DNA from 2 places in the Apibacter sp. B2912 genome. Region 1 is predicted to be linked to the other one. Evidence: riboswitches for the same ligand, from Rfam matches in the RefSeq annotation. Region 1 holds a riboswitch; the other holds the start of a gene.
What was found. Region 1 has a riboswitch for cobalamin ahead of GFV01_RS00295 (TonB-dependent receptor). Riboswitches for the same ligand answer to the same signal wherever they lie in the genome.

Region 1 (5,392 bases):
TTTCTAATTAACTGAACATTGACATTATGTAATCCATAATAACTAACACCATCTTAAAGAGAATTTGTACCATGATCTTTTTATTTTTTTTCTGAATTAATTAAAACACTAAACTTTAAAAAAGTTATATTCAGGTGCACTACATACAGTTATAAAAACCTGAGCTTTAATTATCAGAATCTCTATTATATATGAACGCCCTAAATTTTTTGCTAAATTAAAAATTTTCTTTGAATTTAACTCAAATTATTAAATTAATTATTAATACTTTATCGAATTTTATTTACATTTTTAATAATCAATATTCATTTATTGTTCTGTTATCCTATAGTTGACGTAAGAATGAATTTCCAAAACCTTTTTATTAAAAAAAAGCCGCTATACACGGTTTAATTAAAAATATTTTACTTTTGTATTTATATATAATTTTATGACTCCCCTCGTATCAGTTATTATGGCTGCTTACAATGCAGAAAAACATATATCTGCATCAATTGAATCATTGATCAATCAAACGTATACAAATTTTGAATTGCTGGTTATTAATGATGGCTCATCCGATAGAACTCAATCAATTGTAGAAGAATTTTGTAAAAGAGATTCCCGAATCAAACTTATTAATAACGATAAAAACCTATTTGTTATAAAATCCCGTAATATCGGAATTGAAAATGCTAAAGGTAAATATTTGGCCATATTAGATGCTGATGATCTTGCATTACCCAATCGATTAGAAAAACAAGTTGAATTTCTGGAGAATAATCCGGATGTATTTTTAATAGGCAGCAGTGCTCATATAATTGATGAAAACAATACTATTTGTAATGATTTTATAGCTTTAACCGATTATCATGAATTAAAAAGAAACATTCTCAAAAACAATTTATTCTATCATTCTTCTATAATGTTTAGAAATGAAAAAGTTTTTTATCGAGAAAAAATGATTTATACGGAAGACTATGATCTCATTTTACGGTTATTTTCAGAAGGTAAAAAAATTGTAAATATACCTGATACTTTAATTTCATACAGACAAACCAATCATTCACTGTCAAAAACTAAAAACAGGCTGGTACAATGGTTGTTTATCAATAAAGCCCGTGAATTTTATCGAGAAAGTCTAGATAATGGTAAAGACAGTTATGATAGGTTTAATCCACAATCATTTATTAATATAGAAGATATAGATTTTCCAATTAATAAAAATGATTTGTTATATGCCATGAAAATTTGTTTTTACAGAAAAGATGCAGATCAATTAAAATTTTTAGTAAAAAAATATCGTAACAATTATTCTATTTCAATTAAATATTTACTTTATTTCCTTTTTTCTAAAAATAAATATATTTTTACTTTTTTATATAAATTTTATTCAAAATTATAAACCATGGATATATTAATTAAGTCTTTCAATCGTCCTTTTTACCTTGATAGATGTTTAACTAGCATTCAGAAATATGTTATAGGAGATTATACTATCAAAGTTTTAGATGATGGAACACCTGAAAAGTATCTAAACAAAATAAAAAATAAATATCCATTTATTAAAATTATAAAATCTGAAAATTATAAAGAAAAAGAAGAAGCAATTAAAGAAAATTTAAGCTCAGGAAAAGATATAAATGGTTTTAAAATTCCTACTCAACTTTGGATAAACTCAGTTAAAGAATCAACTCCTTATTTTATAATTACTGAAGAGGATGTTTGGTTTACTAAAAAAATAAATGTAAATGAATTAAATGAAATAATGAATAAAGAAAATATTTCTTTACTCAGACTTGGATGGTTGGGAAATCATAATTTTATAGAATATCATAAATTTGAACAATTTAAAATTAACTCCTACATATCTTCAATTTGTCCAAAACTTATAACGGCACCCTATTTTATTATGAAATCTTTTTTTTATAATAAATATAAATTTTACAGTATATTATATAGATTAAAATTAGCAAATAATAGTACTAGAGCAAAATATTGGATACTTAATTCAATTCTTATGGGAATGTATAAAAAAGAGTATTGGCTTAAAATATGGTATGATATAGATGGTGTTAATGAAAAAAAACAATTGTTAAATGCAGCAATGTATTTTAGAAAAAATAAACATAATAAAAATCTAATCGCTCAAATGAATGAGGAGGTTATGAAAACAACTTTCACTTCATCGGCAACTAATTCTTATCATAAATATGGATTTAATTTCGATGTAAATAAATATAACTATCTAATCAATGAAAAATGGTATAATGATGAATTTGATCCCATGCAAAACTTTCCTAAGGATTTTTCAGAAGATTACATCCTATCATTTTTGAAAAATGATAATAATCAAAAAATAAAACCGGAAGAATGGAAAAAATGGGCAGAAAAATTTAAACATCAATATCGAATTCAAGGTTGTGAAATTGATGATTAAAACAAAATAGATAAATTATAAAAAAATAAGCAGTGATTTAACTGCTTACTTTTTTTAATATCATAAATAAATCTAAGAAGTCATTACTCCTCCTCATCATTTTCGTATTTTTCGATTTCTGCATCGCAAAAATCAAATGCTTGTTGAATCAATGAATTTACTTCATTAGCTACCTCTTCTTCTTCTCCTTCCAAATCGTCGAACCATTCAACCTCTTCTTCTTCTACATTTAATATAAATCTAGGAAACTCTGTATGCACAACAAATAAATCTTCAGGAAAATCCGAATTGTCTGCCATTAAAAACTTAGGTAATTTCATATTGTCTTTATTTAAATTTTTATTCGTCTAATAATTCTTTTAACTTAATTAATTCTGCCTTCACCAACTCTAAACGAGTAATGATTTCAACTTTTTTGGATAAATTTTTTTGTGATTGTAAAACAACTTTTGCTCCTTCTAAGGTATATCCTTTTTCTTTTACTAAATGAAAAATTATTTTAAAATTTTCAATATCTTTTGGGGTAAAAAAACGGTCTCCTTTTTTATTCTTTTTGGGTGAAATACTATCAAATTCTTTTTCCCAAAACCTTATAAGTGAAGTATTAACATTAAAAGCCTGTGCTACTTCACCTATGGAATAATATAATTTTTCAGGAAGTTGTACGTTCATCATTCAAATCTAATGATTTTTTAATTCAACTTACTATAGTTCGTTTAAAAAATTGATCTTTTTTTAGAATTAATTGATACTACCCAAATAATCAATACGGATGCCCTAAAAATATTTATTTATATTTGCCTAAATTTGGTGATTGCTATTTACCGGTAAATAGGCAATCTTAAAAGGGAATTCGGTGAAAATCCGAAACAGGCCCGCTGCTGTAATCTTCTAGTACGTTTTAAGAGATATACCACTGAGGAGTTTCTTTCTTGGGAAGGTTCTTAAAATGAAGTAAGTCAGAATACCTGCCAAATTTAACTATAGTTTTACAAGCTTTCGTGGAACAAGGCTGAAACATTAAAAGCATTTCATATTCACTTTTCCTGTTTACTTTTCCGGAAACTAGTTTACTATATCTGTAATTTAAGATATTCGACTCCATGATGATGAACATCAATCATAAATATAGTGTATTTGCTTTTTTATTAAGCCTGATGAGTCCATTATCTTATTCCCAAGAAAAAAAAGACAGCATTACTGTAACAGAATTACAGGAAATACTGGCAACGGGAAAAAGAAATGATAAAGGAATAATTCCTTTCCAAGAATTGAAAGGAAAAGAATTAGAAAATCGAAACAGCTCTTCGGTAGCTGATGCCGTACGATTATTTTCAGGAATTCAACTTAAAGATTATGGAGGTGTAGGAGGAATGAAAACAGTTAACATTCGAGGAATGGGAAGCGAACACGTAGGTGTATTTTATGATGGAATAGCCATAGGAAATGCTCAAAACGGAATGGTTGATTTAGGAAAATTTTCCATGGATAATTTAGAATCAATATCAGTATACAACGGACAAAAAAGTCAAATATTCCAACCCGCTAAAGATTTCGGCTCTGCCGGAAGTATCTATTTAACCACCAAACGCCCTGTTTTTACGGGTGAAAAAAAAACTAATATAGGCGCTACTTATCGTTCCGGATCATTTCATTTAATTAACACATCCCTCCTATGGGAACAAAAATTATCCTCATTAATTTCATCTTCTCTTACTATGGAATATATTAATTCAGATGGAAAATATAAATTTCAACAAAAGAAAGGTAATTGGGATACTATCGCTGTAAGACAAAATGGTAACATAAGTGCTTTTCGAACAGAAGGAAATTTATTTGGCATCCTACCTCATGGTAAATGGAATCTGAAAGGATATTATTATGATTCAAGCAGAGGAATACCCGGTGCCGTTTTAAAAAATTCGTATAAAAGGTATCAGTTTGCTCAACAATGGGATCGTAATTTATTTTTGCAGGGATCTTTTGAAAAAATAATCAGCACAAAATACAGAATAGCATTAAACGCTAAATATGCTCATGATTTTACCCATTATAAAAATTTAGAAGTTTTTAATGACTCAATTTGGGGAAATAAATTTTCCAACCGTATTAACAATACTTATAAGCAAGATGAACTATATATTTCATCCTCACAACTGGTTACTTTATTTTCTTTTTGGGATATTTCTTTATCTGCAGATTACCAACATAACGGAATGAATGCCGATTTAAAAAATTTTGCTTCTCCTTCGAGAAATACAGAAATGATCGCTTTAGCTACAGCTTTTCATTGGGATAAACTTAAAATTCAAACAAGTGTTTTAGGTACATTTGTGCAAGATAAAACGAAACACATGAACAGCATGGGTACAGCTTCAGACAAAAATGAATTTACCCCCGCTGTTTTCTTAAATTACCAACCTTTACATTCTAAAGATATTAGCATTCATGGTTTTTACAAGAGAATTTTTAGAATGCCAACATTTAATGATTTATACTATACGGATTTTGGAAATTCAAATTTAAAACCGGAATATACTAATCAGTTCGATGCAGGTATTCGTATAAATAAAAACTTTACTTCCGGTAGTTTTACTCATTTTGATTTTACTATTGATGCCTATTATAATACGGTCAAAGATAAAATCATAGCTTATCCTAAAGGACAACAATTTCGTTGGACCATGTTAAATTTTGGTAAAGCACGTATAAAAGGGTTAGACTTATCTTCTAAGACTTCAATAGTAATAAAAAACGTTTTAGTTTCAACCTTTATAACCTATACGTATGAAGATGCACAAAATTTATCTTCTCCTATTTTAAATTATAAAAATCAACTTCCTTATATACCTTGGCACAGTGGGACACTTACTCTAGAGGCTGCTTACAGAGATTGGAATCTAAATTACAGCTTTATGTATACGGGAGAACGGTACAATTCTCCTTCTAATACTTCTGAAAATCATGTAAAAG
Region 2 (5,392 bases), on a different contig from region 1:
ATTTGTAATTTAGTGTTATATACAAAAATATAAATTAATTTAATATATTAATGTATAATTATTAAAATGTTTCTTATTTTATTTTAAAGAAATATATACATATAAAATTATAATAAAATGAAAATAAGCTGAAAGCATAATGCTTTCAGCTTATTCTTAACACATAAAATGTATAATCAACTTTTGTTTCTTATCCTATTTTAGCTATTTAAAATTAAAATACTACTAAGACAATTATAATTTTGTTTTAATAAATCATTTTTAAGTTTTAATATATCGAACTCTAGAATTTTTTAAATTTTCATTGAATTCTAACCTTTGGTTTAAACGACTTTTAAGACGTTACAATTATATTTAAAAACATTTGTACGTATTATACCGACCGATACAAAAAAGATCGTTTAGTATTGTTTTCGCATTTCTGTTGCTGCTCCTACCATTTCAATTAATGCTTTTTCTGTTTCTTCCCATCCTCTTGTCTTAAGTCCGCAATCCGGGTTAATCCACAATTGCTCTACCGGTATACTTTTAATTGCTTTTTTCAATAAGGAAACCATTTCATTTTTGGACGGTATTCTTGGAGAGTGTATATCATAAACACCCGGACCAATATCGTTAGGGTATTTAAATTCTGAAAAAATGTTTAACAACTTCATATCTGATTTAGAGCATTCTATGGTAATTACATCTGCATCCATATCTGCTATGTTTTGTATGATATCATTAAATTCAGAGTAACACATATGAGTATGAATTTGTGTTTGATCTTTTACCCCACAGGATGCAATTCTAAATGCTTTTATAGCCCACTCTAAATAGGTTTGCCAATCTTTTTTTCGTAACGGCAGCCCTTCTCTTATGGCCGGTTCATCTATTTGAATAATTCGTATTCCTGCTTTTTCCAAGTCTACTACTTCTTCTCTAATGGCTAATGCAATTTGGAAACAGGTATCTTTTCTCGGTTGATCGTCTCGTACAAAACTCCATTGCAATATAGTTACCGGTCCGGTCAACATACCTTTTACATTTTTATTTGTTAAGGATTGTGCATAGGAAGACCATTTCACAGTCATAGGATTAGGCCTGAATATATCGCCATAAATGATGGGTGGTTTCACACAACGGCTTCCATAACTTTGTACCCATCCGTTTTTGGAAAATGCAACTCCTTCTAATTGTTCTCCAAAATATTCCACCATGTCGTTTCGCTCAAACTCCCCGTGAACCAATACATCTATACCTATTTTTTCTTGGAATCGTATTGTTTTTTCAATTTCCTTTTTAATCAGCTCTTCATATTCTAAAGGTGTTATCAATCCTTTTTTTAGTTTAGATCTCCAACTTCTGACTTCGGATGTTTGAGGAAATGAGCCGATCGTAGTTGTTGCAAATAAAGGCAACTGCAAGGCTTCAGATTGTTTTTTCTTTCGTTCTGAAAATATGGAATTTCTTTTATCTTCTACTTTTTCAATATTCCTTATTTTTTCTTTTACTTTTTCGTTATGTATTAAAGCTGATGTTTTTCTGCTGGTTGCAGCCGCTATATTTTCCTGTAATTTTTTTTGTAAATCCGGGGAATCTTCTTTAGACGCAAGCTTTTTTAAGGTTACTACTTCATCGATTTTCTGTTTTGCAAAAGCCAACCAATTTTTAATTTCCGATGAAAGGGCTTTAGTATCTGTTTCCAATTCCAAGTCAACCGGACTATGAAGAAGTGAACAAGAAGGAGCTATTAAAATTCGGTCTTTACCAATCTTGGAAACAGCTTTTTGAATAAGTTTCAAAGATTTTTCGAAATCATTTTTCCATATATTTCTTCCATCAACGATCCCTAAAGAAAGGATAAGTTTTTCCGGAATATTTTCTAAAACTTCATCTAATTGTTCCGGACAACGTGCCAAATCTATATGTAATGCTTGTACGGGTAGATTAAAAGCAAGTGCTAAATTGTCTTTCAATCCGTCAAAATAGGTAGTTAGTATTTTATTTATATAAGGAAATTGTTTATGAATTTCTTTATAGGCATATTGGAAGGATTCTTTCGCTTTTTCATCTAAATCCAAAGCTAAGAAAGGCTCATCAAACTGCACCCATTCAACCCCTTCTGCCTTTAATTTATTTAAGATTTCTATATAGACAGGAAGAATATTTTTTAGTAAATCCAGCTTATTGAAGTTTTCCTCTTTTTCTTTTCCCAACAACAAATAAGATACAGGGCCTATTATAACCGGCTTTGTATGGATTCCCGCATTTTTAGCTTCTAAATATTCATCAATAATTTTTGTTGAAAACAAGGAAAATTTCTGATTACTTTCAAATTCAGGGACAATATAATGATAATTGGTATCAAACCATTTGGTCATTTCCATGGCTTTTATATCAATGCCTTCTTTTTGATGTCCTCTGGCCATGGCAAAATATAAGTCTAATTCTGTATTTGATTTATCCAGTATTACCTTATTATATCTTTTAGGGATAGCTCCGACCATTAGTGACATATCAAGTACCTGATCGTAATAAGAAAAATCATTAGATGGGATCCAATCAATCCCTAATTTTTGTTGAGTTACCCAGTTTCGGTGCCGGATATCTTTACTTGTTATCATCAGTTCTTCGACTGACGCTTTACCTGCCCAATATTTTTCACAGGCTTTTTTAAGTTCTCTGTCACTACCAATACGCGGATAGCCAAGATTGTGTGTTTGCATTTTTATAACTTTTTAAACGATTATATTATAAAAAGCTCTTATTGCTAAACTTCACAATGCTCTCTTTCTTTGTTAAATAAAATCAAATTTCAAAACAATTTTGACTTACAAGTAAACTAATTATTCTAATGATCTTAAAGTTTCTTGTAGCCCAATTATATTTTTTGTGATCTTGCTTTTACTCGCGAAAGCATTGTCAATTAAGAACAGGCAGGTCTCCTGGCTTATAACATTTTATCTACCTTCTCACCGTTTAAATTGGCAATGGTTTTTATTGATAAAATTTTTTAGGTTACTTACAGTTGCGCGTCAGCTCATGATTCACACATGATTCCCTATTAAGTCGTTTTTACACAGCACCTTATTCTTGTTGATAAAGAAATTAAGTAAAGAACTTATATATACAAAGATAAAAAACCTTTGCTTTTATTTCTTTATTAAAATAAATAAAAATTAAAACTTGGTTTTTGTTTTTTATTTTACTACTATTTTATGTTTTTATTAGTATAATTCTTTAAGTTGATCCTTAGAAAATCCTTTAAACTCAGATAAGTTTCCATTTTTAATTTTTAATGCCCATTCAGGATCTGCAAGTAGCGCTCTTCCTACTGCTATTAAATCAAATTCGCCCGCATCTAATCTTCTATTTAATTCGTTAAGAAAATTATCAGAAGCCTCAAAACTTTGTCCTTTGAATGCCCCTAAGAAATCTCCGGTGAGCCCCACAGATCCAACACTTATGGAAGGTTTGCCCGTTATTTTTTTTGCCCATCCTGCAAAATTTAAATCGGAATTTTCAAATTCGGGCTCCCAAAATCTTCGTTGCGAGCAATGAAAAATATCAACTCCGGCATCTGATAACGGTAGTAACCATTCTTCCATTTCTTCCGGTGTCTTTGCCAATTTAGCGGAATAATCATGTAGTTTCCATTGTGATAAGCGTAAAATTATAGGAAAATCTTCTCCTACCGAATTTCGAACCGCTTTTACAACTTCAATGGCAAAACGACTCCTTTCGGCCAGGGTAGCTCCTCCCCATATATCATTTCTTTTATTAAGCTTATCCCAAAAAAATTGATCGATCAAATATCCGTGCGCTCCATGCAATTCCAGAGCATCAAAACCTATTTTTTTGGTTTGGTAAGCTGCTTCTGCAAAAGCCTCGATTGTATTTTCAATATCACTTTCGCTCATTTCTTTTCCGCCTTCTGTTTCCGGATTTAAAAGTCCGGATGGCCCCTCAAAAGGCTCTGATGGTTTCCAGTTTTTATGGGCCGGTATTATTCCCATATGCCAAAGTTGCGGAGCTATTTTACCACCTTTAGCATGAACTTCTTCAACCACCTTTTTCCAACCTTCTAAGGCTTGTTCTCCATAAAATACTGGTATATTGGGGTCATTGGAAGATGCCGCCCTGCGAACAACGGTTCCTTCTGTAATAATTAAGCCCACTTCGGCCTGTGCTCTTCTTTGATAATAATCAGCTATTTGTTTACCGGGTATTCCATCATAAGCAAATGATCGGGTCATAGGCGCCATGACTATCCTGTTTTTTAATGACAGTTTTTTTGATGTAAACGGTTGAAATAATTTATGTACCATTTTAATTTATATCGTAGTTATTATTTAATTTCATATTCTAAACGAATGGTAATGCTTGCTGTTTTTTTCTTGGATGATACATTAAATGCTCCTCCCCAAGAGTAATCATCTTCAGATGAATTTTGAGCAGTTATTTGAAAAACCCCTTGATTGGCATTTTTTAATTTGCCTAATTTACAACCGGCGTTAATTGCTATTTCTTCTGCTCTTTTTTTTGCATCTTTGGTTGCATCTGAAATCATCTGTATTTTTAAATCAGATAATTTAGTATAGTAATATAAAGGCGATCGGGAATAGAGCTCTACTCCGTTATTAATCAATTCTGTAATTTGACGGGAAAGATCTTCTACTTTTCTCACATTTTTAGATTCTATGGTTATGGTTTGATTTAATTCATACCCCGTAAATATATTTTGATTTATTCCTTCATTGTATCTACTATCATATTGTTTACTTATTTCTACTGAGGAAAAAACTATTTCTTTATCGGAAAATCCTTTGGAAATCAGATATTCTCTTACTTTTTTTCTATCTGCATCTAATTCGGCATAAGCTTGTTTTAAATCGAGATTTTTCTTAGAAAAATCGGCTTTCCATACTATTAAATCAGATTCAAAATCTTTTGTGCCTAATCCTTTTACTGTTATTGTATTGGATTGATTTCTTTTTTGGTAAGAATTACCTAAAAAATATGCAGCAAGAACGATTGAAATGGATGCTAGTAATGTTGATACTATTAGATAATTTTTCATACCTCTTTTTTTTCAAATATACAAAAAAAGCACCTCAAATAAAGGTGCTTTCATTTTTTATAAATAAAATTTATATTTTTTTACTATAATGTGTTGATATTATTTAAATCTTCAAAAGCTTTTTCCAATCTTTTTGAGAATCCTTCTTCACATTTTCTCATCCAAACTCTTGGATCATAAAATTTCTTATTTGGTGCTTCATCTCCGGTTGGATTTCCTACTTGAGTTCTTAAATAATCAATATTTTTTTCTACATAATCTCTTGCCCCTTCGGTATAAGCGAATTGTAAATCTGTATCAATATTCATTTTTACTACTCCGTAGCTTATA

Region 2: another riboswitch for cobalamin. It lies ahead of metE (5-methyltetrahydropteroyltriglutamate--homocysteine S-methyltransferase); the one in region 1 lies ahead of GFV01_RS00295 (TonB-dependent receptor).

The regions. Positions count from the first base shown of each region.
Region 1 covers NZ_WINV01000001.1:57,631-63,022, forward strand. The annotation lists gene GFV01_RS00275 (glycosyltransferase family 2 protein) at 431-1,384, shown strand; gene GFV01_RS00280 (glycosyltransferase family 2 protein) at 1,388-2,419, shown strand; gene GFV01_RS00285 (hypothetical protein) at 2,503-2,739, opposite strand; gene GFV01_RS00290 (MerR family transcriptional regulator) at 2,759-3,091, opposite strand; cobalamin riboswitch at 3,211-3,410, shown strand; gene GFV01_RS00295 (TonB-dependent receptor) at 3,523-5,392, shown strand, end outside.
Region 2 covers NZ_WINV01000003.1:100,753-106,144, reverse strand. The annotation lists gene metE (5-methyltetrahydropteroyltriglutamate--homocysteine S-methyltransferase) at 402-2,708, opposite strand; cobalamin riboswitch at 2,900-3,087, opposite strand; gene GFV01_RS06585 (NADH:flavin oxidoreductase) at 3,210-4,310, opposite strand; gene GFV01_RS06580 (SIMPL domain-containing protein) at 4,331-5,062, opposite strand; gene fbaA (class II fructose-bisphosphate aldolase) at 5,146-5,392, opposite strand, start outside.